2 linked regions of the Nocardioides panacis genome follow. The protein of the gene in region 1 binds, or shares a complex with, the protein of each later gene. Links are inferred from orthologs where the notes say so. Each region holds a gene or a part of one and is shown on either strand. Other genes may lie near its edges.

Region 1 (15,416 bases):
GACCCCAACGCGCCCGGCCACGAGGAGTGCATGATCCGGTCCGCCGAGACCGGGCACCAGGTGCTGTTCATCGAGGTCCCGGACACCAAGCGGGTCAAGAACCGGCTGCACTTCGACCTGCGACCGGTCGACGGGACCCGGGACGCCGAGGTGGCCCGGCTGCTGTCGATCGGGGCGACCCAGGTCGACGACCAGCGCGAGGTCCGCGGCGACGGGACCGGCTGGATGGTGCTGGCCGACCCCGAGGGCAACGAGTTCTGCGTGCTGCGCAGCGACGCCGAGCGGGGTGTCGTCGGCACCTCGTAGACTGGGTGGGAACCCCCCTCGAACCCCGGTCCCGGCGTGTGAGGGGGCAGTCGTGTTGCCTCGAGACGCAGGAGTTCCCCCGTGGGTGTGCGTGGTCTGTCCGACCTGGTCCTCCAGGACACCACCCTCGCCGGGGCGGTGCAGGACGCCCGGGACGGGCTCGTCCCCGCCCTGGACCTGACCGCCCCCAGCGCGCTGCGGCCGTTCGTGGTCAAGGGGCTGGTCGACGCCGGCCGGACCGTGCTGGCCGTGGCCGCGACGGCCCGCGAGGCCGAGGACCTGGTCAGCGCGCTCGGCGGGCTGATGGACCCCGACGAGGTGGCCTACTACCCCGCGTGGGAGACGCTGCCGCACGAGCGGCTGTCCCCGCGCAGCGACACCGTCGGGCGCCGGCTGGCCGTGCTGCGCCGGCTGCGGCACCCCGGCACGGACGCCTCCAACGGCCCGCTCAAGGTGGTCGTCGCGCCGGTCCGCTCCGTCCTGCAGCCCCAGGTGAGCGGGCTGGCCGACCTCGAGCCGGTCGAGCTCACCCCGGGCTCCGAGGTCGAGCTCGACGACGTCGTACGACGGCTGGCCGGCGCGGCGTACTCCCGGGTCGACCTCGTGGAGAAGCGCGGCGAGTTCGCGGTCCGCGGCGGCATCATCGACGTCTTCCCACCCACCGAGGAGCACCCGTTGCGGGTGGAGTTCTGGGGCGACGAGGTCGAGGAGATCCGGTCCTTCTCGGTCGCCGACCAGCGCACCCTCGAGCCGGCCGCGCGGCTGTGGGCGCCGCCGTGCCGCGAGCTGCTGCTCACCGACGAGGTCCGCGAACGGGCCCGGATCCTCGGCGAGAAGCACCCGCAGCTCGCAGAGATCTTCGAGAAGATCGGCGACGGCCACGCGGTCGAGGGCATGGAGTCGCTGTCCCCGGTGCTCGTCGACGAGATGGAGATGCTGGTCGACCTGCTGCCCGAGCAGACCCACGTGCTGGTGCTGGACCCCGAGCGGGCCCGCAGCCGCGCCCACGACCTGGTGGCCACCAGCGAGGAGTTCCTCGAGGCGTCCTGGGCGGCGGCGGCCGGCGGCGGCGTGGCCCCGATCGACCTCGGCAAGGCGTCCTACCACTCGCTCGGCGACGTCCGCGCGATGAGCCTCGCGCAGGGCAAGGCCTGGTGGAGCGTCTCGCCGTTCGGCCTGGACCCGGACGCCGGTGCCGTCGCCGACCGGCGCCCGCTGCGCGACTCGCTCGGCGAGATCGTGTCCTCCGGTGTGGACGCCGAGGCCGGTGCCGTGGAGTCCCGCGCGCTGCCGGTGCGGGCCGTCGACACCTACCGCGGCGACATGGACCGCGCGATCACCGACATCAAGGCGTGGCTGGCCAACGACAGCCGCGTGGTGCTGCTGCACGAAGGCCACGGCCCGGCCCAGCGGATGGTCGAGGTGCTCAAGGAGCACGACGTCGCGGTGCGCTACGTCGAGTCGCTCGACGAGGAGCCGGAGCGCGGGCTGGTGCACGTCACGACCGCGACCCTGGAGCACGGGTTCGTCGACGCCGGCCTCTGCCTGGCGGTGCTCACCGGCGACGACCTGACCGGCCAGCGTGCGTCCACCAAGGACATGCGCAAGATGCCGACCCGGCGCAAGAAGCAGATCGACCCCCTCGAGCTCAAGGCCGGCGACTACGTCGTCCACGAGCAGCACGGCGTGGGCCGCTACGTCGAGATGAAGCAGCGCGAGGTGCAGGGCGCCACCCGGGAGTACCTCGTCCTGGAGTACGGCTCCTCCAAGCGCGGCCAGCCCGCGGACCGGCTCTACGTCCCGACCGACCAGCTCGACCAGGTCACCCGCTACGTCGGCGGCGAGTCCCCGTCGCTGGACCGGCTCGGCGGCGCCGACTGGTCCAAGCGCAAGAGCCGCGCCCGCAAGGCGGTCAAGCAGATCGCCGCCGAGCTGATCAAGCTGTACGCCGCGCGGCAGGCGACCCGCGGCCACGCGTTCGGGCCGGACAGCCCGTGGCAGCGCGAGCTCGAGGACGCGTTCCCGTTCGTGGAGACGCCCGACCAGCTCTCGACCGTCGACGAGGTCAAGCGGGACATGGAGCTGCAGGTCCCGATGGACCGCCTGGTCTGCGGCGACGTGGGCTACGGCAAGACCGAGATCGCCGTGCGCGCCGCGTTCAAGGCCGTCCAGGACGGCAAGCAGGTCGCCGTGCTGGTGCCGACCACGCTGCTCGTGCAGCAGCACTTCTCCACCTTCAGCGAGCGGATGGCCGGCTTCCCGGTGATCCTCAAGGGCCTGTCGCGGTTCCAGACCGACAAGGAGGCCGCCCAGGTCATCGAGGAGCTCGCCGACGGCCGGGTCGACATCGTGATCGGCACGCACCGGCTGCTCAACCCCGACATCAAGATGAAGGACCTCGGGCTGATCATCGTCGACGAGGAGCAGCGCTTCGGGGTCGAGCACAAGGAGCAGATGAAGCGGCTCCGCACGTCGGTCGACGTGCTCTCGATGTCCGCCACGCCGATCCCGCGCACCCTGGAGATGGCGATCACCGGCATCCGGGAGATGTCCACGATCACCACCCCGCCCGAGGAGCGGCACCCGGTGCTGACCTACGTCGGCGCCTACGAGGACCGGCAGGTGATCGCCGCGATCCGCCGCGAGCTGCTCCGCGAGGGTCAGGTGTTCTTCATCCACAACCGGGTGCAGTCCATCGACCGGGCGGCCGCCCGGATCCGCGAGCTGGTGCCGGAGGCCCGGGTGGCCACCGCGCACGGCCAGATGGGGGAGCACCAGCTCGAGCAGGTGATGCTGGACTTCTGGGAGAAGCGCTTCGACGTGCTGGTCTGCACCACGATCGTGGAGTCCGGGCTCGACGTGTCCAACGCGAACACCATGCTCATCGAGCGCTCCGACACGCTCGGGCTCTCCCAGCTGCACCAGCTCCGGGGCCGGGTGGGCCGGGGACGGGAGCGGGCCTACGCCTACTTCCTCTACCCGCCGGAGAAGCCGCTCACCGAGACCGCCCACGAGCGGCTCGCGACCCTGGCCCAGCACTCCGACCTCGGCGGCGGCATGGCGATCGCGATGAAGGACCTCGAGATCCGCGGCGCCGGCAACCTGCTCGGCGGCGAGCAGTCCGGGCACATCGCCGACGTCGGCTTCGACCTCTACGTCCGGCTGGTCGGCGAGGCGGTCTCGGAGTTCCGCGGGGACGGCGCGCCCGAGCCGGTGGAGACCAAGATCGAGCTGCCCATCGACGCGCACCTGCCGCACGACTACATCCAGAGCGAGCGGCTGCGCCTGGAGATGTACAAGCGCCTGGCCGAGGTCCGGGCCGACGAGGACGTCGACCTGATCCGCGAGGAGCTCGTGGACCGCTACGGCGAGCCGCCGGAGGCGGTGGCCAGCCTGCTCCAGGTCGCCCGGTTCCGGGGCCGCGCCCGCCAGGCCGGGCTCACCGACGTCACCCTGCAGGGCAAGTACGTCCGGTTCTCCCCGGTGGAGCTCCCGGAGTCCGGCACGGTGCGCCTGAACCGGCTCTACCCCAAGAGCCTGCTCAAGCCCGGGGTGCGTACGATGCTGGTGCCCCGTCCGTCGACGGCTGTCGTGGGTGGACAGCCGATCCGCGACGAGGCGCTGCTCACCTGGGCCCGCGAGGTCATCGACACCGTCGTCGACCGCGCACCGGCGCCCACGCCGAGCTGAGCCACCGAGCTTGTCCGAGAGGTTGGAGAGAGTCGCCGTGACCCGTTCCCGCACCGTCAGGGGATCCGTCCTGGCGCTGGCCGCTGCGTTCGTGATGTCGTCGTGCGCCGCGCACCCCGGCTCCGCCGCCGTGATCGGCTCCGAGTCCATCAGCGCCCACGAGGTCGACGACGTCGCGAGCGCGCTGTGCTCGGCGCAGGGCAGCAGCCAGCAGCCGGGGCAGCAGCCCCAGCAGCTGGCCAGCCGGGCGGCCCGGCAGGGTGCGCTCGACGTGCTGATCAAGAGCTCGCTGTCCCGCCAGTACGGCGAGTCGCAGGGCGTGCAGCCCGACCAGGAGCAGGTCTCCGCGGCCCTCGCCGCCAACGCGAAGAGCATCGGCAACCTGCCCGCCGCCGAGCGTCCGGTGTTCCGCCGGACCCTGCGCGCCTACGCCGAGGGCCAGCTGATGCTGATCGAGGTGGGTCGCCGCGCGCTCACCAAGACCGGGGCCCAGAACGTCACCGAGGAGCAGGCCGTCTCCGAGGGCACCAAGCTGCGCAACGCCTGGGCCGCCAAGAACGTCGACGTCTCCGTCGACCCGCGCTTCGGCGCCTACGCCAAGGACGCGCTGCTCAACGAGAGCGGCTCGTTGTCCGTCGCGCAGTCCCAGAGCGCCACCGACGGCGGCAGCCCCGACCCGTCCCAGGGCTGGGTCGCGTCGCTGCCGGCCAGCCAGAAGTGCTCCTGACCCTCCTGGTCACCAGCCCGCGGGTCGCCCCCGGGCTGCTGTCCTGGTCCGCGTGGAGCGCGGTCGCGGCGGCCCCGCGCCGGCTGGCCTCCGCGGCGGACTCGCCTCTGGCCCGGGCGGTCGCGGCGTCCGGCCACCCGGTCGACGTGCTCCCCGGGGCGTCGGTGGCCGCGCTGCTGGACCTGGCCGGCACGGGTGACGTGCTGTGGCTGGCCGACGACGCCGAGGCGGAGGCGTTCCCGGCTGCCCTGGCCGCGGCGATCGTCGGGGGCGGCGACGTCCAGGTGGAGGTGCTGCACGGCTCGTACGACGTCCCGGGCGCCCGGCTGCTCGACCTGGTGACGGTGATGGACCGGCTGCGCACCGAGTGCCCGTGGGACCGCGAGCAGACCCACCGGTCGCTGGCGCGGTACCTCCTGGAGGAGGCCCACGAGACCCTCGAGGCGATCGACGGCCTGGACCCCGAGGAGCCCGACTACACGCACCTGCGCGAGGAGCTCGGCGACCTGCTGCTCCAGGTGTACTTCCACGCCCGGGTCGCCAGCGAGCAGCCGGACGGCTTCACGATCGACGACGTGGCCGCCGGGATCGTGGACAAGCTGGTGCACCGGCACCCGCACGTCTTCGCGGGGCTCGACGTCGCCGACGCGGACGAGGTGGAGCGCAACTGGGAGGCGCTGAAGTCCGCGGAGAAGGGCCGCGCCTCGGTGCTGGACGGCATCCCGCCCTCGCTGCCGGCGCTCGCGCTGGCCGACAAGACGCTCGGCCGGGCGGCGAAGGCCGGCGTGGACCCCCGCCCCGGTGACCCGTCGCCGGGCGGCCGGCTCCTCGACCTGGTCGTGGAGGCCCGGGCCGCCGGGCTCGACCCGGAGCAGGAGCTGCGCGGGGCGGTCGCCCGGCTGGCCGCCGACGTCCGCGCCACCGAGTCCCGCTAGCCGTCAGACCAGCGCCTCCCCGCCCTGGGCGGCCAGCGCCGCGGCGACCTGCCGGCCGTGCTCAGCCAGGAGCGCCGGGTCGACCGGCGGCAGCACGTCGTCCCAGAACGCGAGCATCGCGCCGCGGCCCTGCATCATGCCGAGCGGCCGGGCCATGAAGTGCAGGTGGAAGTGCGCCGAGCCGTCGCCCCAGCGGGAGAAGTGCGTGCGGGCGACGCCCTCGAGCGACTGCACCGCACCGGCGAGCCGCTGCACGAGGTCGCCGAACGTCGCGAGCAGGGCGGCGTCCATCTGGTCGAGCCGGACGTGCGCGTTCGGTGCGAGGCCGGCGACGAACGGCAGCCCGGTGACCGGCGCTGCCCCGACGTGCCACCGCTCGTCGCGCCAGATCAGGCGCTCGGGCGACGGCCGACAGTGGAAGCACCCGGCGGGGTCGAGCTCGCCGCTGCGCGGCTCCTCGGGGACCAGCATCGGCTCGAGCGGCTGCATCGACAGGTCGCCCTCGAAGCCGAAGAACGGCGAGCCGGTGAGCGGCGCCGCCGAGAGCCGCTCCCCGTAGGGCAGGCGCTGGTGGTACGGCGACTGGGCCGGACCGGTCCGGTGTGCGGTCATGCGGCGCAGTCTGCCAGTCGGCCTCGCAGGGCGAGCCGTGCCGCCGTCGCCGGGGCCGCGCCGTTAGGCTGGTCGGGCTTGTGTATCTACCCGTCCCTTCGACCTGCAGGAGCACATCGTGGCGTCCATCGAGGCAGTCGGCGCACGCGAGATCCTCGACTCGCGCGGCAACCCCACCATCGAGGTCGAGGTCGCTCTCGACGACGGCACCATCGGCCGTGCGGCGGTCCCCTCGGGTGCCTCCACCGGCGCGTTCGAGGCGGTCGAGCTGCGGGACGGCGGCACCCGGTACGGCGGCAAGGGGGTCGGCAAGGCCGTGGACGCGGTGCTCGACGTGATCGGTCCGGAGCTGGTCGGCTTCGAGGCCTCCGAGCAGCGGCTCGTGGACGCCCGGCTGCTCGAGCTCGACGGCACCCCGAACAAGGCGCAGCTCGGCGCCAACGCGATCCTCGGCGTCTCGTTGGCCGTGGCCCGCGCGGCCGCGGACTCGGCCGACCTGCCGTTGTTCCGCTACGTCGGCGGCCCGAACGCGCACCTGCTGCCGGTCCCGATGATGAACATCCTCAACGGCGGCTCGCACGCCGACACCGGCGTGGACGTGCAGGAGTTCATGATCGCGCCGATCGGCGCCGCGACCTTCCGGGAGGCCCTCGAGCAGGGCGCCAGCGTCTACCACGCGCTGAAGGCGGTGCTGAAGGAGAAGGGCCTGGCCACCGGCCTCGGCGACGAGGGCGGCTTCGCCCCCGACCTGCCGAACAACCGCGAGGCGCTCGACCTGATCACGGTGGCCGTGGAGAAGACCGGCCTGGTCGCCGGCAAGGACATCGTGTTCGCGCTCGACGTGGCCGCCTCGGAGTTCTTCACCGACGGCGCCTACCAGTTCGAGGGCGCCGCCAAGACCTCCGCGGAGATGCAGGCCTACTACGCCGACCTCGCCGCGTCGTACCCGATCGTGTCCATCGAGGACCCGCTCGACGAGGAGGACTGGGCCGGCTGGGCGTCGATGACCGCCGAGCTCGGCTCCAAGATCCAGCTGGTCGGCGACGACCTGTTCGTCACCAACGTGGAGCGCCTCGGCCGCGGGATCACCGAGCAGTCCGCGAACGCGCTGCTGGTCAAGGTGAACCAGATCGGCTCGCTCACCGAGACGCTGGACTCCGTCGACCTCGCGCACCGCAACGGCTTCCGCTGCATGATGAGCCACCGCTCCGGCGAGACCGAGGACACCACGATCGCCGACCTCGCCGTGGCCACCAACTGCGGCCAGATCAAGACCGGTGCCCCGGCCCGCTCCGAGCGGGTCGCGAAGTACAACCAGCTGCTCCGCATCGAGGAGGAGCTCGACGACGCCGCCCGCTACGCCGGTCGCGGCGCGTTCCCCCCGCTTCGGTCAGGGGCGCTGAGCAGCCGCATGTCGCAGGGTCGTCCGTCGGGACGGGGTCAGGACCCCCGCAGGCGCACCACGGGGTCCGGTCCCCGTGGTGCCTCGCGTCGTGCCTCGACCCCGCGGCCGGGCCCCGGCGCGCGACCCGGGGCCGGGCCGGGCCCGCGGCGCGGCGTGCCGCGCCAGCGCCCCCCGGGCCGCGGACCGGGGCAGGCCGCGCCGCGCCCCCGGCTCACCGGGCGGGCCGCCATCCTGGTGCTGGTCCTGGCGGTGCTGATGGTGTCCTACGCGTCGAGCATGCGGGCCTACCTCGAGCAGCGCCGGCACCAGGCCGCGCTGAGCGCGAGCATCTCCGACTCCCGGGCCACGATCGCCGACCTGCAGCGCGAGAAGAAGCGCTGGAAGGACCCGGCCTACGTCCGCACGATCGCCCACCAGCGCTTCGGCTGGGTGCTCCCCGGCGAGATCGGCTTCCAGGTCCTCGACGACGACGGCAAGCCGCTCGGGCACACCGACACGCTGTCCGACCCGTCCGCGGTCACCGCGGCGTCCCGGCCGCTGTGGTGGCAGTCCGCGTGGGGCAGCGTGGTCACCGCCGGCAAGCCCGACGTCGCCGCACGCGACGTGCCGCAGCCGGTCACCAAGATCAAGCCGCCGCCGGTGCCCAAGGAGAAGCAGTGATCGAACCCGGTGACGAGGCGGTCATCGCGGCTCAGCTCGGCCGGCCCCCGCGGGGCATCCACGCGATCGGGCACCGGTGCCCGTGCGGCAACCCGGACGTCGTGGCCACCGAGCCGCGGCTGCCCGACGGCACGCCGTTCCCGACGACCTTCTACCTGACCTGCCCGCGGGCCGCGTCGCTGATCGGCACCCTCGAGGCGTCCGGACTGATGAAGGAGATGTCGGACCGGCTCGAGCAGGACCCCGAGCTGGCCGCGGCCTACCGGGCGGCGCACGAGTCCTACCTCGCCTACCGCGAGGCGATCGGCGAGGTCCCCGAGATCGCCGGCGTCTCGGCCGGCGGCATGCCGACCCGGGTGAAGTGCCTGCACGTGCTCGCCGGCCAGTCGCTGGCCCAGGGCCGCGGGGTGAACCCGCTCGGCGACGAGGTGCTCGACGCGCTCGGCGACTTCTGGCGGTCCGGTCCCTGCGCGTCGGCCTGCGCCGGCGACGCGTGACCCGGGTCGCCGCGGTCGACTGCGGCACCAACACCGTCAAGCTGCTGGTCGCCGACGTCGACCCGAAGGCCGGCACCCAGGACAACCTGGTCCGCGAGCTGCGCATCGTCCGGCTCGGCCAGGACGTCGACCGCACCGGCCGGCTGGCCGACGAGGCGCTGGCCCGGCTGTTCACGGCCGTCGAGGAGTACGCCGCCATCGTCGCCACCCACGACGTCGACGCGCTGCGGTTCGTGGCCACCTCGGCGGTGCGGGACGCCGGCAACGTCGACGAGTTCACCCGCGGGGTCCGCGAGCGGCTCGGGGTGGAGCCCGAGGTGGTGTCCGGCGACGAGGAGGCGGCGCTGTCCTACGACGGCGCGACCCGGGCCCTGGTCGACGTACCGTTCCCGGTGGCGGTGCTCGACATCGGCGGCGGCTCGACCGAGCTGATCCTGGGCGACGCGCCCGCCCGGGTGAGCGCCGCCCGGTCCCTGGACATCGGCTCGGTGCGGCTGACCGAGCGGCTGCTGCCGTCGGACCCGCCGACCGCGGCCGAGGTGGCCGCCGCGACCCGGGTCGTCGACGGGGCGCTCGACACCCTCCCGTCGTACGGCGTGCACGCCGGCGACGCGCGCACCCTGGTGGGCACCGCCGGCACCGTCACCACGGTGGCCGCCGTGCTGCTCGGGCTGGACCACTACGACCGGGCCCGCGTGCACCACGCGTCGTTCTCGACCGCGCAGGTGCACGAGCTCACCGCCCGGCTGCTGGCCGCGACCGTCGCCGAGCGCGAGCTGCTGCACGTGCCGCCGGGCCGCTCCGACGTGATCGGGGCGGGCGCGCTGATCCTGGACCGGGTGCTGCGGAGGTCGGGGGCCGACCGGCTGCTGGTCTCGGACTCCGACATCCTCGACGGCATCGCCTGGTCCATCGCCTGAGCAACCGGTGTCCGTCCGGGGCCGGGGGAGGTGTGACGATGGGCGGCGTGACGAGCGACCTCCCGCACCCGGCGACCCGTCAACCGTTCCCCTCGCCCGTCCCGCCCGGCACCGGGTGGCCGGACGACCCGGCCACCGCCGCGACCCCGGTGGCCCGTACCCCCGACGACGTACGACGGGCCGCCGGACCGGCCGACCTCGCGGAGCTGACCGCAGAGGTCAGTGTCTGCCGGGCCTGCCCGCGGCTGGTCACCTGGCGCGAGGACGTCGCCCGCGACAAGCGGGCGTCGTTCGCTGGGGAGCCGTACTGGGGCCGGCCGATCGCCGGCTGGGGGTCCGAGACGCCCGGGGTGCTGATCGTCGGGCTCGCGCCGGCCGCGAACGGCGGGAACCGCACCGGGCGGATCTTCACCGGGGACCGGTCCGGGGACTGGCTGTTCGCCGCGCTGCACCGGGTCGGCCTCGCCGCACAGCCCACCTCGGTGCACGCCGGCGACGGCCAGCGGCTGCTCGGCGCCCGGATGGTCGCCGCAGTCCGCTGCGCGCCGCCGGACAACAAGCCGACCACCGTCGAGCGGGACACCTGCGCGCCGTGGCTGGAGCGCGAGGTCGAGCTCGTCGGCGGCTCGGTGCGCGCGGTCGTCTGCCTCGGGCAGTACGGCTGGGACGCCGCGCTGCGCACCCTCCGCTCCCTGGGGTACGACGTCCCGCGACCGAAGCCGAGGTTCGGGCACGCCGCCGAGGCACGGGTCACCGCACCCGGGGGCCGCGAGGTCACCGTGCTGGGCAGCTACCACCCCTCGCAGCAGAACACCTTCACCGGCCGGCTGACCGAGCCGATGCTCGACGCCGTGCTGACCCGGGCCGCCGCGCTCGCCGTGGAAGGATGACGCCCGCCGGGGCCCCCGTATCCCAACGGCAGAGGAAGAGGTCTTAAAAACCTCGCAGTGTGGGTTCGAGTCCCACCGGGGGCACCACCGCCGCAGCCCGCGTCACCCGGCGATGACCGGGGACCGCCGGACCCGCAGCGAGATCACCGCCGCGACCACGCACAGCAGCGCCGCGCTGAACCAGGCCACCGTGTAGGTGCCGGTCCGGTCCCGGGCGAACCCGGCCGCCACCGACGCGATCGCCGCGCCGATCTGGTGGGAGGCGAACACCCAGCCGAAGACCACGGTCCCGGACCTCCCGAACGCCTGCCGGCACAGCGCGACGGTCGGCGGCACGGTCGCCACCCAGTCCAGCCCGTAGATCACCACGAAGGCGACGATGCTCGGGTGCACCGAGCCGGCGAGCAGCACCGGCAGCAGCGCGAGCCCGACGCCGCGGAAGAAGTAGTAGAAGCCCAGCAGCAGCCGCGGGTCGTAGCGGTCGGTGAGCCACCCCGAGCCGATCGTGCCGACGATGTCGAAGATGCCGACGACCGCGAGCAGCCCGGCGGCGGTGGTCTCGCCCATGCCGTGGTCGTGCGCGGCCGGCACGAAGTGCGTGCCGATCAGCCCGTTGGTGGTCGCGCCGCAGATCGCGAACCCGGCGACCAGCGCCCAGAACGTGCGGGTCCGCGACGCCTCGCGCAGCGCGTCGACCGCGGCCCGTGCGGCGCCCGGCCGGGCGGCGACGTCGACCTGGTCGGACTCGAGCACGGGGGAGTGCGCGGGTTCGTCCGCGCCGTACGCGCTGACCCCGCGGTCGGCGGGGTGGTCGCGCATCACCAGCAGCACCAGCGGTACGACGGCCAGGGCGGCTGCCGCGATCACCAGCGAGGCGACCCGCCAGCCGGCCGACTGGGCGACGCCGGCCACCACCGGCAGGAAGATCAGCTGCCCGGTCGCGCTGCCGGCGGTGAGGATCCCGGTCACCAGCCCGCGGCGCCTCACGAACCAGCGCTGGGCCACGGTGGCCGCGAACACCAGCGCCATCGACCCGGTGCCCAGGCCGATCAGCACGCCCCAGGTCAGCAGCAGCTGCCAGCTCTCGCGCACGAAGATGCTCAGCCCGGAGCCCAGCGAGATCAGCAGCAGCGCGCAGGTGGTCACCCGGCGGATCCCGAAGCGGTCCATCAGCGCGGCCGCGAACGGTGCGGTGAGGCCGAACAGCACGAGGTTCACGCCGACGGCCAGGGACAGGGTGCCCCGGCTCCAGCCGAACTCGTCCTGCAGCGGCAGCATCAGCACGCCCGGCGCGGCCCGGAAGCCGGCCGCGCCGAGCAGCGCGACGAACGCGACGGCGGCGACCGGCCAGGCGGGATGCACCCGGTGGCGCACGGGGGTGACGGTGGTCATCGGGCTTCTCTCGGAGCGGGTGGCTGGTGCCGAGGACGCTAGCAGCCTAAACTTTTCTCAAGCAAGCCAGATCCGGCCACCGACCGTCGAGAAGGAGACACCGTGCCGCTGCGCTCCGACTGGTCCGACGCCGCCTGCCCGATCGCCCGCTCCCTGGACGTGGTGGGCGACCCGTGGGTGCTGCTGGTGCTGCGCGAGGCGCTCACCGGCACCACCCGCTTCGAGCAGCTCCGTTCCGCGCTCGGGATCGCCGACAACGTGCTGGCGCGGCGGCTCGCGGCGATGGTCGATGCCGGGCTGCTCTCGCGGACGCCGTACGACGCCGGGAACCGGACCCGCGAGGAGTACCTCCTCACGCCCTCCGGCGCCGACCTGTTCCCGGTGCTGCACGCCCTGGCGCAGTGGGGGGAGCGGCACCGGCCCGCCGCGGACGGGCATCGGCTCGACGTGGTGCACGAGGTGTGCGGCGAGGTCACCGGCAGCGCCGACACGTGCACGGCCTGCGGCGAGCGGCTGCGTCCGGGCACCGTGTCGTGGCGCCGTCCCCGGGACCCGGCGACGCTCGTGCCGCTGGTCCGCTGACAATATTTGTCGTCTGCACCTAAAAACCGGCTGAGAGACGCGCACCCGCGGGAACACCGGCCGCATCGCGACCGTTCTACCCCGTAGCGGACACGTACGATGGACGTGCGGTTCCACTCGGGCTCCCAGATCGGGAGTCATCGGCCTCCAAGGAGGAGACCACACATGCAGAGCAGCAACCCTGTCTTCCGCAGGTCGGAGGGCTTCAACGGCAAGTCCACGACCAGCGGGATGAGCTACCCCGCCTACGGCACGCAGACCCGGACCGACCCCTACGGCGGTGGCCGCCAGGACGCGCCCGTCTACACCGGTCCGTCCACGGACGCCCGGATGACGATCGACTCGGTCGTGCAGAAGTCCGGCATCACCCTGGGGTTGGTCGTGCTCGTCGCGGCCGCGACCTGGTTCCTCACCCCGGCGCCCGGCTCGCTGGACGCCGGCGTCCTCTACCTCCTGCTGATGGTGGGCGCCTTCGGTGGCTTCGCGCTGTCGATGGTGAACTCCTTCAAGCGGGTGATCAGCCCGGGCCTGGTGATCGCCTACGCCGTCCTCGAGGGCCTGTTCGTCGGCGCCTTCAGCAAGGTGATCGACGGGTCCTTCGGCGACGGCGAGCACGGGATCGTCGTCGGCGCGGTGGCCGGCACCTTCGCCGCGGTGGCCGGCACGCTCGCGGCGTACAAGTTCTTCAACATCCGGGTCACCCCGACCTTCCGCAAGTGGGTCGTCGGCGCGATGCTCGGCTTCGTCGCCGTCGCGCTGCTCGACGTCGTGCTGGGCCTGTTCGGGTCGTCGTTCGGCTTCAACGGCTTCGGACCGATGGGCCTGCTGTCCAGCGTCATCGGCCTGGGCCTCGGCGTGCTGATGCTGATCCTGGACTTCGACTTCGTGGAGCGCGGCATCGAGGCCGGCCTCCCCGAGCGCGAGTCGTGGCGGGCCGCGTTCGGCCTGACCGTGACGATCATCTGGATCTACGTCGAGCTGCTGCGCATCCTCGCGATCCTGCGCGGCGACTGACCGACCCCGCCCCGCCGTACGACGCAGGAGCCCCGCACCGACCACGGTGCGGGGCTCCTCGTGCTCCGGCTGCCTGCGGGCTCAGGCCTGCACGTGCGGGTCGGTCTCCGAGGACTGCGGGGTCTCCACGTCGGACTCGGGCTGGCGACGCCGCCGGCGCAGCTGGACCCAGCGACCCCGGGCGCCGCGGGCCGAGCCGCCGATGTGGGTGCCGTCGATCTCGGTGCCCGGCGTGCGGGCGGCCTCGACCGCGGCCTCGGAGATCGGCAGGATCGCCTCGCCGCGGGCCGCCTCGGGCACCAGGTCCTCGAACGGGATCACGCCGACCGCGGCCAGCACCGAGGGCAGCAGCACCGAGGCGAGCGTGGAGTAGCCGGCCGCGGAGGGGTGGAAGCGGTCCGGGCCGAAGAACAGCGCCGGGGTCGCGGCGAACTCGGGCCCGAGCACCGACCCGAGCGAGACGGTCCGCCCGCCGGCCTCGACGGTCGCGATCGTCTGGGCGGCCGCGAGCCGGCGCGACCACAGCCGGGCGACCTGCTTGAGCGGCGGCGCGATCGGCTCGATGGTCCCGAGGTCGGGGCAGGTGCCCACGACGACCTCGGTGCCGGCCTCCCGGAGCCGCAGCACGGCGGCCTCGAGGAGCCGCACGGACTCCGAGGGGAGCCGGGAGTGGGTGACGTCGTTGGCCCCGACCATGATCACCGCCGCGTGCGGCTCGATGGTCAGGGCCTTGTCGATCTGCCGGGACAGGTCGCGGGTCTGGGCGCCGACGAACGCGACCGAGCGGAGGTAGACCCGGCGTCCCGCGCCCTCGGCCAGCCCCGAGGCGAGGTGCGCCCCCGGGGTGTCCTGCACGGACTCCACGCCGTAGCCGGCCGCCGAGGAGTCGCCGAGCAGCGCGATCTTGATCGCGGGGCCGGGCCGGCCCATGCCGTACCACCCCGTGGAGTCCGGCGGCTCGCCCACCGCGTCGCCGATCTGCCGCCGGGCGATGACCGCCTCGGCGCGCAGGACGCCGTACAGGGAGGCGCCCACGACGGAGAGACCCCCGCCACCGAAAGCAGCAGCGGCGGCAAGCTTGCGAGCCGCACCAGCCTTCCCCACGACGCCACTGTACGAGAGCGATCTAAACTGCCGACGTGCACTACGCGAACTCACTCCTGGACCTGATCGGCAACACTCCCCTCGTCAAGCTGAACAAGACGGTGGACGACGCGAAGGGCCTCGTCCTCGCGAAGGTGGAGTACCTCAACCCGGGCGGGTCGGTGAAGGACCGCATCGCCACCCGGATGATCGACGCCGCCGAGGAGTCCGGCGAGCTCAAGCCCGGCGGCACGATCGTCGAGCCCACCTCCGGCAACACCGGGGTCGGGCTCGCGATGGTCGCCCAGGCGCGCGGCTACCAGTGCGTGTTCGTGTGCCCGGACAAGGTCAGCGAGGACAAGCAGAACGTCCTCAAGGCGTACGGCGCCCGCGTGGTCGTCTGCCCGACGGCCGTGGAGCCGGAGCACCCCGACTCCTACTACAGCGTCTCGGACCGGCTCGTCCGCGAGATCGAGGGCGCCTGGAAGCCCAACCAGTACGCCAACGTGAACAACCCGCGCTCGCACTACGAGACGACCGGCCCGGAGATCTGGGAGCAGACGGACGGCCGGATCACGCACTTCGTCGCGGGCGTCGGCACCGGCGGCACGATCAGCGGCATCGGCCGCTACCTCAAGGAGCAGAACCCCGCGGTCAAGGTGATCGGCGCCGACCCGGCCGGCTCGGTCTACTCCGGCGGCAC
Region 2 (14,824 bases), 1.4 Mb from region 1 along the record:
ACATGTCGGCCTACCTCGCGGTGGGCGTCTGGCACCACTGGCTGGTGCGGCGCGACGAGCCGTTCGTGCGGCGCACCTGGGACGCCGTCCGCCGTGGTCTGGACTTCGCGGTCTCCCTGCAGCTGCCGTTCGGCGGGATCGCCTGGTCGCAGGACCCGGCGGGGGCCGTCAACGCCGAGGCCCTGGTCGCCGGCAGCTCGAGCATCTTCCACGCCCTGCGGGCGGGCCTGGCGCTGGCCGGGCTGATGGGCTCGGCGCAGCCGGAGTGGGAGCTCGCGGCCGGCCGGCTGGGCCACGCGCTGCGGCACCACCGCGGCGAGTTCCTCGACAAGTCCACGTTCTCGATGGACTGGTACTACCCGGTGCTCGGCGGAGCGGTCCGCGGCGCCCCGGCGCAGGCGCTGCTGGCCGGTCGCTGGGACGACTTCGTGGTGCCGGGGCTCGGCATCCGCTGCGTCGACACCAACCCGTGGGTGACCGGTGCGGAGACCTGCGAGCTGGCCCTCGCCCTGGACGTCGTCGGGGACCGGGAGCGGGCCCTCGCGCTGGTCGCGGACATGCAGCACCTGCGCGGCGAGGACGGCGGCTACTGGACCGGCTACGTCTTCGCCGACGAGAAGATCTGGCCGGCCGAGCACACGACGTACACCTCGGCCGCGGTGGTCCTCGCGGTCGACGCCCTGTCCACGACCACGCCGGGCTCGGACATCTTCCGTGGCAGCTCGCTGCCGCACGACTTCCCGGAGATCGGGCTCGAGTGCGGCTGCGCCGACGCGCTCGTCAGGACGTAGGCCACTAGCCGCTCGCCGCCCCCGCGTCACACCCTGGAGGCGCAGGTGAGGGAGGTGCGGGCGGATGGCGCAGGGTCGTCGTGCCGGCTACGTGGTGGCCGCGCTGGTCGACGCGGCGGTGCTCTACGCGGTGAACCGCTGGCCGGGCTGGCAGGCGGTGGGCTTCCTCACCGACCGGACCTCCGAGGTGCTGGGCCTCGTGAACGCCTCGCTGCTCGTCTCGCTGGTGGCGAACCTGACCTACCTGGTGCACGACGGGCCGCGCTGGCGGGCCACCGGCGACCTGGCGGTGACCGCGGTCGGGGCCACGGCGCTGCTCCGGATCTGGCGGGTGTGCCCGTTCGACTTCGGGGCCAGCGGCCTCGACTGGTCCCTGGTCGTGCACGTCCTGCTCGCGGTCGGGATCGTGGGCAGCGGGATCGCCCTCGTGGTGTCGTTCGCCCGTCTGGTGCGCGGGAAGCCGGTCAGCGGACCGGGTCGCCCGCGTCGCCCCCGACGCGGGTCAGCACCCGCATCGAGCCGAGCACCGCGGTCTCGGTGAAGCCGCTCGACAGCGCCCGCAGGTAGATCCGGTACGGCGCCTGGCCGCCGTCCGCGGGGTCCGGGAACACGTCGTGCACCACGAGCGTGCCGCCGTGCGCGACCCAGCGGCCCCAGCCGGTGTAGTCGTTGCCGGCGTGCTCGTCGGTGTGCCCGCCGTCCACGAACAGCAGGGCCAGGGGAGTGCGCCACAGCGCGGAGACCGTCGTCGAGCGGCCGACGACCGCGACCACCTCCTCCTCGAGGCCGGCGTCCTTGAGCGTGCGCCGGAACACCGGGAGGGTGTCGAGCCGGCCGAACTCGGGGTCGGCCAGCGTGACGTCGTGGTACTCCCAGCCGGCCTGGTTCTCCTCCGAGCCGCGATGGTGGTCGACGGTGAACACCGTGCTGCCCGCGGCCCGGGCGGCGGCACCGAGGTAGATCGCCGACTTGCCGCAGTAGGTGCCGACCTCGAGCCCGGGCCCCCCGGCGAGCGCACCGACCGCGACGTCGTACAGCAGGTCACCCTCGTCCTCGGGCATGAAGCCCTTCGCGGCGAGGGCCTTGGCGCGCAGCGGCTCGGGAAGGCCGCTCACGGCGTGGTCCGGGCGGCGACCCACGCGTCGTGGCTGAACCGCAGGAACCGGTCGACGCCGCGGACCACGGCGGCCGACCGGATCGAGGGGAACACGTCGAAGGCGTGCTGGGTGCCGGGCAGCTCGGCGTAGGCGACCGGCTGGTGCGACACCTCCCGCAGCGCCGCCACGAACGTCCGGGCCTGGTCGACGTCGACCAGCGAGTCGCTGCGGCCGTGCACCACGAAGAACGGCGGGGCGTCCGCGTTCACCCGCAGCAGCGGGGAGGCCCGCTCGAAGTCCGCGAGGTCGCTCACCGGGTCCTTGAACAGCACCTTCGGTCCGAGGAAGCGGTCGCGCATCAGCTGTGCGGCGCGGCCCCCGCTGGCACCGGCGAAGTCGTAGACGCCGTAGTGCGGGGCGGCCGCCTGCACGCTGGTGTCGGCGTCCTCGAAGCCGGGCTGGTACTCCGGGTCGTCCGGGGTGAGCGCCGCCAGCGCCGCGAGGTGGCCGCCCGCCGAGCCACCGGTGACGGCCAGGAACGACGGGTCGGCGCCGTAGGCCGGGCCGTGCTCCCGGATCCAGGCGATCGCCCGCTTCACGTCGACGATGTGGGCCGGGAACGGGTCCCGGGGGCTGAGCCGGTAGTTGATCGTCACGCACACCCAGCCACGGGCCGCCATGTGCAGCATCAGCGGGATGCCCTGGTGCTCCTTGTCGCCGATCGACCAGGCCCCGCCGTGCACGTGCAGCAGCACCGGCGCGTCCGTGGCGTCCGTGCCGCGCTGCCGGTAGACGTCGAGCAGCCCGCGCTTGCCGTGCTCGGTGTCGTAGGGCAGGTCCTTGACGACCTCGACCTCGTCGTCGTGCAGCCGGAACGGCATCGCCAGCTGACTCAGCGGCGTCGACAGGTCCAGGTCGGTGTACGTCGCGCTCAGCCGGTCGCGGTAGTCCGGGCCGAGCGCCTCGACGAGGGCCCGGTCGACGTGCTCCTGGGCGCGGGCGGACTGGGCCACCACGGCCGCGAGCGCGAGCGCGGACCCGGCGGCCAGCGCGAGGGCGGGCCGGTCGCGGCGGCCGCGGGCCAGCTCGCGGACGGCGTCGGCGACGGTCAGCGCGAGCAGGTGCGGCGCGAGCTCGCTGGTGAGCCAGCCGGCCGCCATCGAGGGCACCGCGACCTGGTAGCCCGGGACCGGCCGCACCGCGTTCGCGGTGAGCGCCGCGGTGGCGAGCTGGCGCAGCAGGAATCCCGGCATGCGCGCAGCCTACCGACGGCTAGAACGTGTTGCAGGGTGTGCCCGGTCACACGTGCCGCGTAGCCTCGGCCCCAGGGCCCTGCGCCGTGTGGCGCCCAACTGAAGGAGGCCCTTCGATGGATCAGCTCACGCTCGGTGTCATGTCGCAGTCGGCGAAGGAGAACGAGCACCGCCGGCCGATCCATCCCCAGCACCTGGACCGGATCGACCCCGCGCTGCGGTCCCGGATCTTCCTCGAGCACGGCTACGGCGAGCGCTTCGGCGTCGACGACGAGCAGCTCGCCGCGTCGGTCGCCGGCATGCGCACCCGCGAGCAGCTGCTCGCGCAGTGCGACGTGATCCTCCTGCCCAAGCCGCAGCACGCCGACCTCGCGGACATGCGCGACGGACAGACCCTGTGGGGCTGGCCGCACTGCGTGCAGGACGAGAAGCTGACCCAGCTCGCGATCGACCGCCGGCTCACGCTGATCGCCTTCGAGGCGATGAACCACCGGCACCCCGACGGCACCTTCGCGCTGCACGTCTTCCACAAGAACAACGAGCTGGCCGGCTACTCCTCGGTGCTGCACGCCCTCCAGCTCGTCGGCCTGACCGGTGACTACGGCCGGCGGCTGCGGGCCGCGGTGATCGGCTTCGGCGCCACCGCCCGCGGGGCGGTGACCGCCCTGAAGGCGCACGGCATCCACGACGTCGACGTGCTGACCAACCGCGAGGTCGCCGCCGTCGGGTCACCGATCCACTCCGCGCGGATCATGCACTTCCACCACGACGACGAGAACCCCCGCCGCAGCCAGGTGATGACCGAGGAGGGCCTCGCCCCGCTGCCGGTGTTCCTCGCCGAGCACGACCTGATCGTGAACTGCGTGCTGCAGGACACCGACGCCCCGCTCACCTTCCTGGTCGACGAGGACCTCCCGACCCTGGCACCCGGCACCCTGATCGTCGACGTCTCCTGCGACCTCGGCATGGGCTTCAGCTGGGCCCGGCCGACGTCCTTCGAGCAGCCGATGTTCACCGTCGGCGACAACGTGCACTACTACGGGGTCGACCACACCCCGTCGTACCTCTGGGACTCCGCGACGTGGGAGAACAGCGAGGCGCTGCTGCCCTACCTGCCCGTCGTGATGGCCGGAGGTGACCGCTGGGACGCCGACGAGACGATCCGCCGGGCGATCGAGATCCGCGAGGGCGTGGTGCAGAACCCGGACATCCTGTCCTTCCAGCACCGTTCCGCCGACTTCCCGCACCCGCACGCCTGAGGACCGCGTGCGTGCCACGATGACCCGGTGAGCACCGCGAGACCGCACGGCGTCCTGCAGAACGGCTTCGACCTGGTCGACGACGACGAGCGGGTGCTGGCCACGTTCGACGGCTCCGTGTGGGGGGAGCGCGGCACCGTCACCGTCGCCGGACGGGAGTGGGGCTTCACCCGGGGTGCCGGCCGGCTGCTGCTCACCGAGGCCGGCCGACCGGTGGCCCACGCGCGCCGGCGCGGGCTGCTCTCGCCCAGCTGGGAGATCGGGTACGACGGGCGGGTGGGCACGCTCACCAAGCGCGGGGTCCGCTCGCCGCGCTACGAGCTGTGCGACGGCGCCGGCACCCCGCTGGGGGCCGTCGCGCAGAGGTCGTGGACCGGTCGCGCGCTCGACGTACGCCTGCCGGACGCGCTGCGGCCCGAGACCCAGGCGTTCGTCGCCGCGGTCGTGCTGACCCTGATGCGGCGCGCGCGGAGCGCCGGCGCGTAGGCTCCGGCCCAAGGAGCCTCCGCGCTCCACCAGGGAGCAACGCCATGGCAGACAAGTCCCCCCCGACAGAACATGTCGAAGAAAGACGGCAAGTCCCTGAAGGAGAAGCGGGCCGACAAGCACGCCAAGGCCGACGCCAAGCACACCTCCGCCACCGCCGAGATCGTCACCAAGGGCAAGAAGCGCTGAGCCGGGTCACGTCACACCCGTAATTGGGTCGCGCCGGGGCCCGCGGCGCGTCAGCCTGGACCCATGTCCGACCTCGAGATCCACCGGTTCACGCCCGACGACGACGACGACGTCCGCGCCTCGTTCGAGATCAGCAACGCGGTGGCCGCCGCCGACGCGCCGTGGGAGCACCCCTGGCTGCCCGACCGGTTCCGCCTGTTCCTCGAGCGTGGCTGGGACGGCGAGCCGCCGGCGTGCTACCTCGCCCGCGTCGACGGCACCCCGGTGGGCGACGCCCTCGTCTTCACCTCCGAGCGCGACAACACCCACCTCGCCTGGCTGTGGCTGGGGATCCTGCCCGAGCACCGGCGCCGCGGCTACGGGACGGCGCTGTTCGAGCGCCTGGTGGAGGAGGTCCGGGCGCTGGGCCGCACCAGCGTCGGCACCGACGGCTGGGAGTCCGAGCGGGCGCTGGGCTTCGCGGCCCGGCACGGTCTCGAGAGGAAGTCCCAGGCGATCATGCGGCGCCAGCACCTGGCCGAGCTCGAGCCCGGCCGCGTGCGACGGCTGTACGACGAGGCGGCCGCCGCCGCGACCGACTACGAGCTGGTCCGGATCACCGGGCGGACGCCCCCCGAGCTGGTCGACGCCATGGTCGAGCTGGTGTCGGCGATCAACGACGCACCCACCGACGACCTGGACATCGAGGACGAGGTGTTCTCACCCGAGCGGCTGGCCGCCTACGAGGACGCGGCGCTGGCCAGCGGCAACCGGCTCTACCGGCTGGTGGCGCGGCACCGGGGGACCGGCGAGCTGGGCGGCCACACCGTGGTGGCGGTCGAGGTGCAGCGTCCCGAGATCGCCGACCAGCACGACACCGCCGTGGCGAAGGCGCACCGCGGCCACCGGCTCGGTCTGCTGCTGAAGGCCGGGATGCTGCTGTGGCTGGCCGAGGCCGAGCCCCAGGTCGCGACCGTCGACACCTGGAACGCCGAGTCGAACGACCACATGATCGCGGTCAACGAGGCGCTGGGCTACCGGGTGATGGGACGCGAGCTGCAGTTCCAGAAGTCGCTGGTCACCGGGCGGTGAGCACCAGCGGGCCGTCCTCCGTGATGGCGATGGTGTGCTCCATGTGCGCGCCGCGGGAGCCGTCGCCGCTGCGCAGCGTCCAGCCGTCCGGGTCGGTCCACAGCACGTCGGAGGTCTGCAGGAACCACGGCTCGATGGCGATCACCAGTCCCGGCTTCAACGGGTACCCGCGACCGGGGCGGCCGTCGTTCGGCACGTGCGGGTCGCCGTGCATCGTGCGGCCGACGCCGTGACCGCCGAAGTCGGTGTTCACCGAGAGGCCGTCGGCGTGGGCCACCGCGGAGATGGCGGCGGAGATGTCCCCGATCCGGGACCCGGCCTGGGCGGCCGCGATGCCGGCGTCCAGCGCCCGGCTGGCGGTGTCGATCAGGTCGAGGTCCTGCTGCGCGGGGGTGCCGACCACGACGCTGAGCGCGGAGTCGGAGACCCAGCCGTCGACGGAGGCGGCGAAGTCCACGCTGAGCAGGTCCCCGTCGGCGAGCACGTAGTCGTGGGGGAGGCCGTGCAGCACCGCGTCGTTGACCGAGGTGCACAGCACCTTGCCGAACGGCATCGCGCCGAAGGACGGGTGGTAGTCGATGTAGCAGGACTCGGCACCGCGGTCCCGGATCATCCGGTGCGCGAGCGCGTCGAGCTCCAGCAGGTTGACGCCCACGTCGGCGGCCTCCTGGAGACGGGTCAGCACATCGGCGACGAAACGCCCGGCGGGCTTCATCTGCTCGATCTCGGCGGGGGGTTCGCAGCTCGATCACGCAGAGAGCCTACGGCGGTGAGCGTCGGGACCTGGACCAGCCCCGCCTTCGCGGAGGAGGCGCGGGCGTGGGTCGCGGACCGGCTCGTCCCGCTCGAGGTCGCGCTGACGGGCGAGGGCGTCCAGCCGCACGCCCGCCCGTGGTCCAGCACGATCCGCTTCGAGACCACGGCGGGACGCGTGTGGTTCAAGGTGAACGGTCCGGGCACCCGGCACGAGGCGACCCTGGTCCGCGAGCTCGACCGGCTGGTCCCGGGCCTGCTGCCCGAGGTCCTCGCGGTCGACGCGGCGCGGGGCTGGTCGTTGGCCCGGGACGCCGGCCCGGTGCTGCGCGAGGCGCTGCCGGCCGACGAGCTGTGGGACGCGTGGGAGCGGCTGCTGCCGCGCTACGCCGAGGCGCAGGTGGCGCTGGCCGGGCACCGTGACGAGGTGCTCGCCACCGGCATCGCCGAGGTGTCGCCCGCGACGGTTCCCGGGCTGGCCCGCCGGCTGCTCGACGAGCTGGCCGGCACCCCCGAGGACGAGGGCGGCCTGTCGTTCGGGCAGGCCGCCGCCCTGGAGCGGGCGCTGCCGGTCGTCGCCGAGCAGTGCGCGGAGCTCCGCGCCTGCGGGGTGCCGGACTCGGTGCAGCACGACGACCTGCACTCCGCGAACGTCTGCTGGCCCGGGACCCCCGCCGACGCCCGGGTGATCGACTGGGGCGACGCGACGTGGGGGCACCCGCTCGGCACCATGCTGGCCACGCTGAACTCGATCGCCTTCCACGCCGGCACGTACGTCGACGGGCGGCCCGCGCCGACCCCCGAGCTCCTGCGGGTGCGCGACGCCTACCTCGAGCCGTTCACCCGGTACGCCGCCCGCGCCGACCTCGTGCGCTGCGTCGACCTGGCCCGTCGTACGGGATGTGTCGGGAAGGCGCTGGCCTACCGCGCGGCGCTGGCCGGGGAGCCGCTGTCGACGCATGCCGAGAACGAGTTCCCGGTCCGCGACTGGTTCCTGGGGCTGCTGGAGGACTGAGCGGCTACTTGACCACGCAGACGTTCTTCTTGGTCAGCCTGAGCTTCTGGCCGGCGGTGACGGTCACGTCGGTGATCACCTGGACCGACCGGCCCGAGCACCCGGTCGAGCCGAGGTCCACGGGCTTCACCTGCACCTTCGCGGCCTTGCCCGTCTTGCCGGCCTTCCCGTCCTTGCCGTCCTTCCCGTCGAGGCCGTCGGCCCCGTCCTGCCCCGCAGGACCGGTCGGGCCGGGGGCACCGGTGAGCCCCGTCTCGCCCTGCGCACCCTGCAGCGACCCCTGGAACGTCGCCACGGCGCCGAACGCGCCCACGAATCCGAACACCAGCGCCAGGACGCAGGTCACCACCATCTTTCCCATGGGGCCAAGGTAAAGGTGCCTGGCCGGTCCCGTCCGGGCTTCGCCCGAAGTGCGGCCGTTCGGCCGGGCCGCCCGGCTGCCGGCACCGCCGTCACCAGCCGCGCTCGCGCCACTCCGCGAGGTGCGGGCGCTGCTCGCCGAGCGTGGAGTCGTCGCCGTGGCCGGGGTAGAACCAGGTCTCGTCCGGCAACCGGTCGAACACCTTGGCCGACACGTCTCCGATCAGCGACGCGAAGTCCTCGGGGGAGCGGGTCCCGCCCACGCCGCCGGGGAAGAGGCAGTCACCGGTCCACAGGTGCGGGGCGCCCTCGGGGTCGTCGTACAGCAGCGCGATGGACCCGGGGGTGTGGCCGACGAGGTGGATCACCTCGAGCCGGCAGTCGCCGACCTCGACGACGTCGCCGTCGGAGACCCTGCGGTCCACGGGGACCGGCAGCTCGTCGGCGTCCTCCTCGCCCGCGACCGTCTCGGCGCCGGTGGCCCGGACGACCTCGGCCAGCGCGCGGTGGTGGTCCCAGTGCTGGTGGGTGGTGACCACCCGGCGCAGGCCACCGTCGCCGACGACCTGCAGGATCCGTGCGGCGTCGTCCGCGGCGTCGACGAGCACCTGCTCGTCGGTCGCGCGGCAGTGCAGCAGGTAGACGTTGTTGTCCATCTCGCTGACCGAGAACTTCGTGATGATCAGCGCCGGGAGCTCCCGGACGTCCGGCGCGCTGCCGGGACTGACCTTGCCGTGATAGCTCATCTCCACCTTCCCAGGATCGGCAGAACGCCTGCCGAGCAGGCTAGCCCGCGCCCGTCGCCCCGGCCGACCAGCCACCAGGCCAGGTCGCCGGCGGCGCCGCGGATCTCCGGTCCCTGGCCGACGCCGAACTTCCAGAGCCCGTCGACGTCGGTGGCGGACAGCACCATCGACGGCCCGCCGCCCGGCAGCGCCGCCAGCTCGCCCTGCCGCTGGCGGACCACCGCGCGGGAGAAGTCCGGCGGCCAGCCGGCCGGCTCGTAGCCGAGGTCCAGGTCGGCGTGGTGGATCTCCACCTCGGCCCGGCGGCGCGGCCCCAGGGTGTCCAGCGCGAAGGTGGGCTCGCCGCCGGCGGTCCGGGCGTACGGCGTGGCCGGGTCGGCGGTGCACGTCCAGAACGCCTCGGTGAGCCGGGCGACCGACGCCGTGGCGTCCTCCACCAGACCGGCGAGGTCGTGGGAGCGGACGGTCTCCTCGATCTCGGCGTCCCGGGCGTCGCTCGAGGGGTACATCGAGGCGGGCTCGCCGGCCGCCGCCTGGGCGAGCACCCGGGTGAACGCGTCGGCGTTGCGGGACAGGTGCGCCACCACGTGCGCGCGGGTCCAGCCGGGCAGCACGGAGGGCCGCCGTACGGACTCGTCGTCGAGGACTGTCAGTGCCTGCAGATACCGTGTCGTGGCAAGCAGCGTCTCGTCGATCTGCGGAAGGGCCGAGGACGTGGTCATCACCCCATCCAAGCCTGCGGGCGCCGCTTGTTCCACCCGCTATCATGGCGAACGTTTGTTCGAACGCGACCTATTGAGGATGTGCCGTGGCTGACCAGCTCGTGATCCGGGGTGCCCGCGAGCACAACCTGAAGGATGTCTCGCTCGAGCTGCCGCGGGACGCGCTGATCGTCTTCACCGGCCTCTCGGGCTCCGGGAAGTCGAGCCTGGCGTTCGACACGATCTTCGCGGAGGGCCAGCGGCGCTACGTCGAGTCGCTGTCCGCCTACGCCCGCCAGTTCCTCGGGCAGATGGACAAGCCCGACGTCGACTTCATCGAGGGCCTCTCGCCGGCCGTCTCCATCGACCAGAAGTCCACCTCGAAGAACCCCCGCTCCACGGTCGGCACGATCACCGAGGTCTACGACTACCTCCGGCTGCTCTACGCCCGCGCCGGCCGCCCGCACTGCCCGACCTGCGGGGCGCCGATCTCGCGGCAGACCCCGCAGCAGATCGTGGACCGGATCCTCACCCTCGAGGAGGGTGCCCGGTTCCAGGTGCTCGCCCCGGTGATCCGCGGCCGCAAGGGCGAGTACGTCGACCTGTTCCGCCAGCTCCAGACCCAGGGGTTCTCCCGGGCCCGGGTCAACGGCGAGACCTACTCCCTCGACGAGCCGCCCAAGCTCGACAAGCAGAAGAAGCACACGATCGAGGTCGTCGTCGACCGGCTCGCGGTCAAGGCCTCCTCCAAGCGCCGGCTCACCGACTCGGTGGAGACCGCCCTCGGCCTGGCCGGAGGCCTGGTGGTGTTCGACTTCGTCGACCTGCCCGCGAAGGACCCGGCCCGGGAGCTCAAGTTCTCCGAGAAGATGGCCTGCCCCAACGAGCACCCGATCGACACCGACGACCTCGAGCCGCGGTCCTTCTCGTTCAACTCGCCGTTCGGCGCCTGCCCCGAGTGCCACGGCATCGGCACCCGGATGGAGGTCGACGCGGAGCTGGTGATCCAGGACCCGAGCGCCACGCTCGGCGAGGGCGTCATCGGCCCGTGGTCGGGCGCGCACGTCGCGGACTTCTTCACCCGGCTGCTCAGCGCGCTCGGCGACGAGCTCGGCTTCGACCTGAACACCCCGTGGGAGCAGCTGCCCGCCCGCGCCCGCAAGGCGATCCTGGACGGGCACGCCACCAAGGTGCACGTGCGGCACACCAACCGCTACGGCCGCCAGCGCTCCTACTACACGAACTTCGAGGGTGTCCGACCCTACATCGAGCGCCGGCACCGCGAGTCGGAGTCCGACACCAGCCGGGAGCGCTACGAGGGCTTCATGCGCGAGGTGCCGTGCCCGGTCTGCGAGGGCAGCCGGCTCAAGGCCGTCTCGATGGCGGTCACCCTGGGCGGCAAGAGCATCGCCGCGGTCTGCCGGATGCCGATCAACGAGTCGGCCGAGTTCCTGCGCACCCTGGAGCTGTCCTACCGCGAGAAGCAGATCGCCGAGCGGGTGCTCAAGGAGATCCAGGAGCGGCTCGCCTTCCTGCTCGACGTCGGCCTCGACTACCTCTCCCTGGACCGGCCCTCCGGCTCGCTGTCCGGCGGCGAGGCGCAGCGGATCCGGCTGGCCACCCAGATCGGCGCCGGTCTGGTCGGCGTCCTCTACGTCCTCGACGAGCCGTCGATCGGTCTGCACCAGCGTGACAACCACCGGCTGATCGAGACGCTGGTCCGGCTCAAGGACCTCGGCAACACGCTGATCGTCGTCGAGCACGACGAGGACACCATCCGGGTCGCCGACTGGGTCGTCGACATCGGCCCCGGCGCGGGGGAGCACGGCGGCCAGGTCGTCGTCTCCGGCACCGTGCAGGAGCTGCTGGACCACCCGGACTCCTCGACCGGCATGTACCTCTCCGGCCGCCGGTCGATCCCGGTGCCCGACGTGCGCCGGCCCCGCACCCCGGGCAACGACCTGGTGGTGCGCGGCGCCCGCGAGCACAACCTGCAGGACATCGACGTGAAGTTCCCGCTGGGCCTGTTCGTCGCGGTCACCGGCGTCTCCGGCTCCGGCAAGTCGACGCTCGTCAACGACATCCTCTACACCTCGCTGGCCAAGCAGATCTACAACGCCCGCACCGTGCCCGGCCGGCACCGCCGCATCGAGGGCCTGGACAACGTCGACAAGGTGATCCACGTCGACCAGTCCCCGATCGGGCGTACGCCGCGCAGCAACCCGGCGACGTACACCGGCGTCTTCGACCACGTGCGCAAGCTGTTCGCCTCCACCCAGGAGGCGAAGGTCCGCGGCTACCAGCAGGGCCGGTTCTCCTTCAACGTCAAGGGCGGCCGCTGCGAGGCGTGCTCCGGCGACGGCACGATCAAGATCGAGATGAACTTCCTCCCGGACGTCTACGTCCCCTGCGAGGTGTGCCACGGCGCGCGCTACAACCGCGAGACGCTCGAGGTGCACTACAAGGGCAAGACGATCGCCGAGGTGCTGGACATGCCGATCGAGGAGGCCGTGGACTTCTTCGCGGCCATCCCGGCGATCAACCGGCACATGCGGACCCTCGTCGACGTCGGCCTGGGCTACGTCCGGCTCGGCCAGCCCGCGCCGACCCTGTCGGGCGGCGAGGCCCAACGGGTCAAGCTGTCCGCCGAGCTGCAGAAGCGCTCCACGGGCCGCACGGTCTACGTCCTCGACGAGCCGACCACCGGCCTGCACTTCGAGGACATCCGCAAGCTGCTGCTGGTGCTCGGCCGGCTCGTCGACCAGGGCAACACGGTGCTGGTGATCGAGCACAACCTCGACGTGATCAAGACCGCCGACTGGCTGATCGACATGGGTCCCGAGGGTGGCAACCGGGGCGGCTACGTCGTCGCGGAGGGCACGCCCGAGGAGGTCGCGGCCCACCCGGACAGCTACACCGGGCACTTCCTGGCCCCGCTGCTCGCGGACAGCCCGGCGCAGCAGCCGGTCGCCAAGCGGGCGCCGAGGAAGTCCACGGCGGCCGCGCCGAAGAAGGCCGCGACGAAGACCTCGGCCGCGAGGAAGACGGCCCGGACCACCACCAACAAGACCGCGACGAAGACCGCGAAGAAGACCGCCCGGAAGGTCGCGAAGTAGCCAGACTGTCACCCGATCCTCAGTGACCTTTCAGGTGCTCCGACGGAGCGCCTTCTAGTGTGAGCTTCAACCGACCCCCTCACCTCCCGGGAGCTGCGATGAGCGACCAGAGCACCGACCCGAGCCGCCGGACCGTGCTGCGCGGGGCCGCCGTCGGCGGGGCGGCCCTGCCCCTGCTGGCCGCCTGCGGCAGCGGGAGCGGGAGCAGCAGCGCCTCGGCGCCGAGCGCGTCCGCCGCCCCCGTGACCGTCGCGGCCAAGGACGTCCCGGTGGGCGGGGGGAAGATCCTCACCGACCAGCAGGTCGTGGTCACCCAGCCCGAGAAGGGCACCTACAAGGCGTTCACGGCGATCTGCACGCACCAGGGCTGCACGGTGAACAAGGTGCTCGGCGGCAAGATCGTCTGCCCGTGCCACGGCAGCACGTTCTCGATCACCGACGGCTCGCCCCAGGGCGGTCCTGCTCAGTCGGCGCTGGCGGAGAAGAAGGTCTCCGTGGAGGGCGACCAGATCTCGGTCAGCTGAGCCCGGACCCCCGAGACGGGCCGGCCCATGCCCACCTGCCCGCGGACGCCACCCCGGCTGCACCCGCGAGTCGCGGCACATGTCGTGAAAGACAGACTCCTGAGCGCCGACGCCTAGCCATCTGGGCCACACCCGAGCACGTGCCTCCGCTGGTGCAGGTGTGACTGATGAACTAGTCCACTCCGTAAATCTTCCTGCACGAGATGCCCGTGTCTGAGGCCCCACGTGCGGGGGGATCTGGCACGGCTAGGTAGGTAGTGACCGTCGTTGCGCACCTGCGACGGGCCACTAGTGCGTTCGGGTTCGCCAGGGGGGCCCTCGTGCGGAGGTCTTGCCCTGTTTGCAGAGGGCTGTGCTCGTTGGGGCATGGGAGCGCATCTGGCCTCAACTGGTCATTGAGCGCGATTGCAGTCGACACGCATGCTCGTTCAGTACGAGGCGGCAGACGATCACCCCGCAATCCGGCAAAGGCTCGAGACAGCGCACCACCATCTCCGCTGAGGATCGCGAGCCATGTCGTGTGGGGGTCGGACATGCCGTCAGTGCTTTCCGGGGGTCCATCGCCACAGGGGGTCCGTCGACAGGAAGCGCGCCCATCCAACCAACACGGCTGAGACATAGTGCTTTGACCCTTATGGCCGTGACATCGAGATGCGTCACCCATGAGGTCAACATGAACGAATTCACAGGACTCCGAGTCGGCGTCGTCGGATGCGGCTACTGGGGCTCGAAGCACGTCAGAGCACTGTCGGCCCTCGACGTGGTCGACAAGGTCGTCGTGATTGAGCCGAGCCTTCCCAGACTCGAGGCACTGAGCCGGACGTTCCCGAACGTCGAGACCTGCCCGGCGCTGCCTCTCGCCTTGGACGACGTGGACGCCGTGGTCATCGCCACGCCGCCGGGGACGCACCGGACGCTCGCGCTGGCAGCGATCCAAGCCGGGAAGCACGTCTTGGTGGAGAAGCCCCTGGCTGCCAGCGCCAAGGACGCCCGGTCGATCGTTGCGGCTGCCCGAAGAGCTGGTGTGGTGCTGATGGTGGGACACACCTTTGCCTACCACTCGGCGGTCCGGACGTTGCGCGAGATGGTGCAGGGCGGCACGATCGGGGTCCCGTACTACCTGGACAGCGCCCGGCTCAACCTCGGCCTCTACCAGCGCGACGTGAACGTGATCTTCGATCTCGCTCCGCACGACGTGTCGATAGCCAACTACGTCTTCGGCGCGAGTCCGGTGAAGGTGGAGTGCTGGGCCAGCCGGCACGCGCACCGCTGGCTGGAGGACGTGGCTCACCTCCGCCTGCACTACGCGGATCCAGCAGTGATCGCGAACGTGCACGTCAGCTGGCTCGATCCGTGCAAGGTCCGCCGCGTCACGGTCGTCGGCAGCAGCAAGATGGTGGTCTTCGACGACCTCGCCACCGAGGAGCGCATCCGGGTCCACAACAAGGGCGTGGTCGAGAACA

What was found.
Region 2: the proteins of mfd (region 1) and uvrA are in contact, whole or in part, in a crystal structure (PDB 4DFC), measured with the Escherichia coli proteins. The link is inferred for Nocardioides panacis from one-to-one orthologs.

What each region holds. Positions count from the first base shown.
Region 1 is NZ_CP077062.1:85,866-101,281, forward strand. What follows is about bases 1-4,196. They hold mfd (transcription-repair coupling factor), read left to right. Parts: upstream 1-387; coding sequence 388-3,996; downstream 3,997-4,196. Other genes in these bases: KRR39_RS00435 (VOC family protein), read left to right, coding at 1-306; KRR39_RS00445 (SurA N-terminal domain-containing protein), read left to right, coding at 4,034-4,196. Outside these bases: more of KRR39_RS00445, read left to right, coding at 4,197-4,723; KRR39_RS25760 (nucleoside triphosphate pyrophosphohydrolase), read left to right, coding at 4,714-5,658; KRR39_RS00455 (HIT family protein), read right to left, coding at 5,662-6,270; KRR39_RS25445 (FtsB family cell division protein), read left to right, coding at 7,682-8,335; KRR39_RS00465 (DUF501 domain-containing protein), read left to right, coding at 8,332-8,832; KRR39_RS00470 (Ppx/GppA phosphatase family protein), read left to right, coding at 8,829-9,752; KRR39_RS00475 (uracil-DNA glycosylase), read left to right, coding at 9,800-10,642; KRR39_RS00485 (MFS transporter), read right to left, coding at 10,745-12,034; KRR39_RS00490 (winged helix-turn-helix transcriptional regulator), read left to right, coding at 12,137-12,616; KRR39_RS00495 (Bax inhibitor-1/YccA family protein), read left to right, coding at 12,782-13,630; KRR39_RS00500 (SGNH/GDSL hydrolase family protein), read right to left, coding at 13,712-14,665; KRR39_RS00505 (cystathionine beta-synthase), read left to right, coding at 14,770-15,416. UniProt on the Escherichia coli protein: Couples transcription and DNA repair by recognizing RNA polymerase (RNAP) stalled at DNA lesions. Mediates ATP-dependent release of RNAP and its truncated transcript from the DNA, and recruitment of nucleotide excision repair machinery to the damaged site.
Region 2 is NZ_CP077062.1:1,485,278-1,500,101, forward strand. What follows is about bases 9,434-13,037. They hold uvrA (excinuclease ABC subunit UvrA), read left to right. Parts: upstream 9,434-9,828; coding sequence 9,829-12,837; downstream 12,838-13,037. Other genes in these bases: KRR39_RS07245 (maleylpyruvate isomerase family mycothiol-dependent enzyme), read right to left, coding at 9,434-9,742; KRR39_RS07255 (Rieske (2Fe-2S) protein), read left to right, coding at 12,936-13,037. Outside these bases: KRR39_RS07190 (prenyltransferase), read left to right, coding at 1-791; KRR39_RS07195 (hypothetical protein), read left to right, coding at 856-1,332; KRR39_RS07200 (class I SAM-dependent methyltransferase), read right to left, coding at 1,256-1,906; KRR39_RS07205 (alpha/beta hydrolase), read right to left, coding at 1,903-3,141; KRR39_RS07210 (N(5)-(carboxyethyl)ornithine synthase), read left to right, coding at 3,258-4,400; KRR39_RS07215 (hypothetical protein), read left to right, coding at 4,428-4,886; KRR39_RS07220 (GNAT family N-acetyltransferase), read left to right, coding at 5,139-6,146; KRR39_RS07230 (phosphotransferase family protein), read left to right, coding at 6,916-7,914; KRR39_RS07235 (collagen-like protein), read right to left, coding at 7,919-8,275; KRR39_RS07240 (MBL fold metallo-hydrolase), read right to left, coding at 8,367-9,020; more of KRR39_RS07245, read right to left, coding at 9,017-9,433; more of KRR39_RS07255, read left to right, coding at 13,038-13,361; KRR39_RS07260 (Gfo/Idh/MocA family protein), read left to right, coding at 14,002-14,824. UniProt on the Escherichia coli protein: The UvrABC repair system catalyzes the recognition and processing of DNA lesions. UvrA is an ATPase and a DNA-binding protein. A damage recognition complex composed of 2 UvrA and 2 UvrB subunits scans DNA for abnormalities.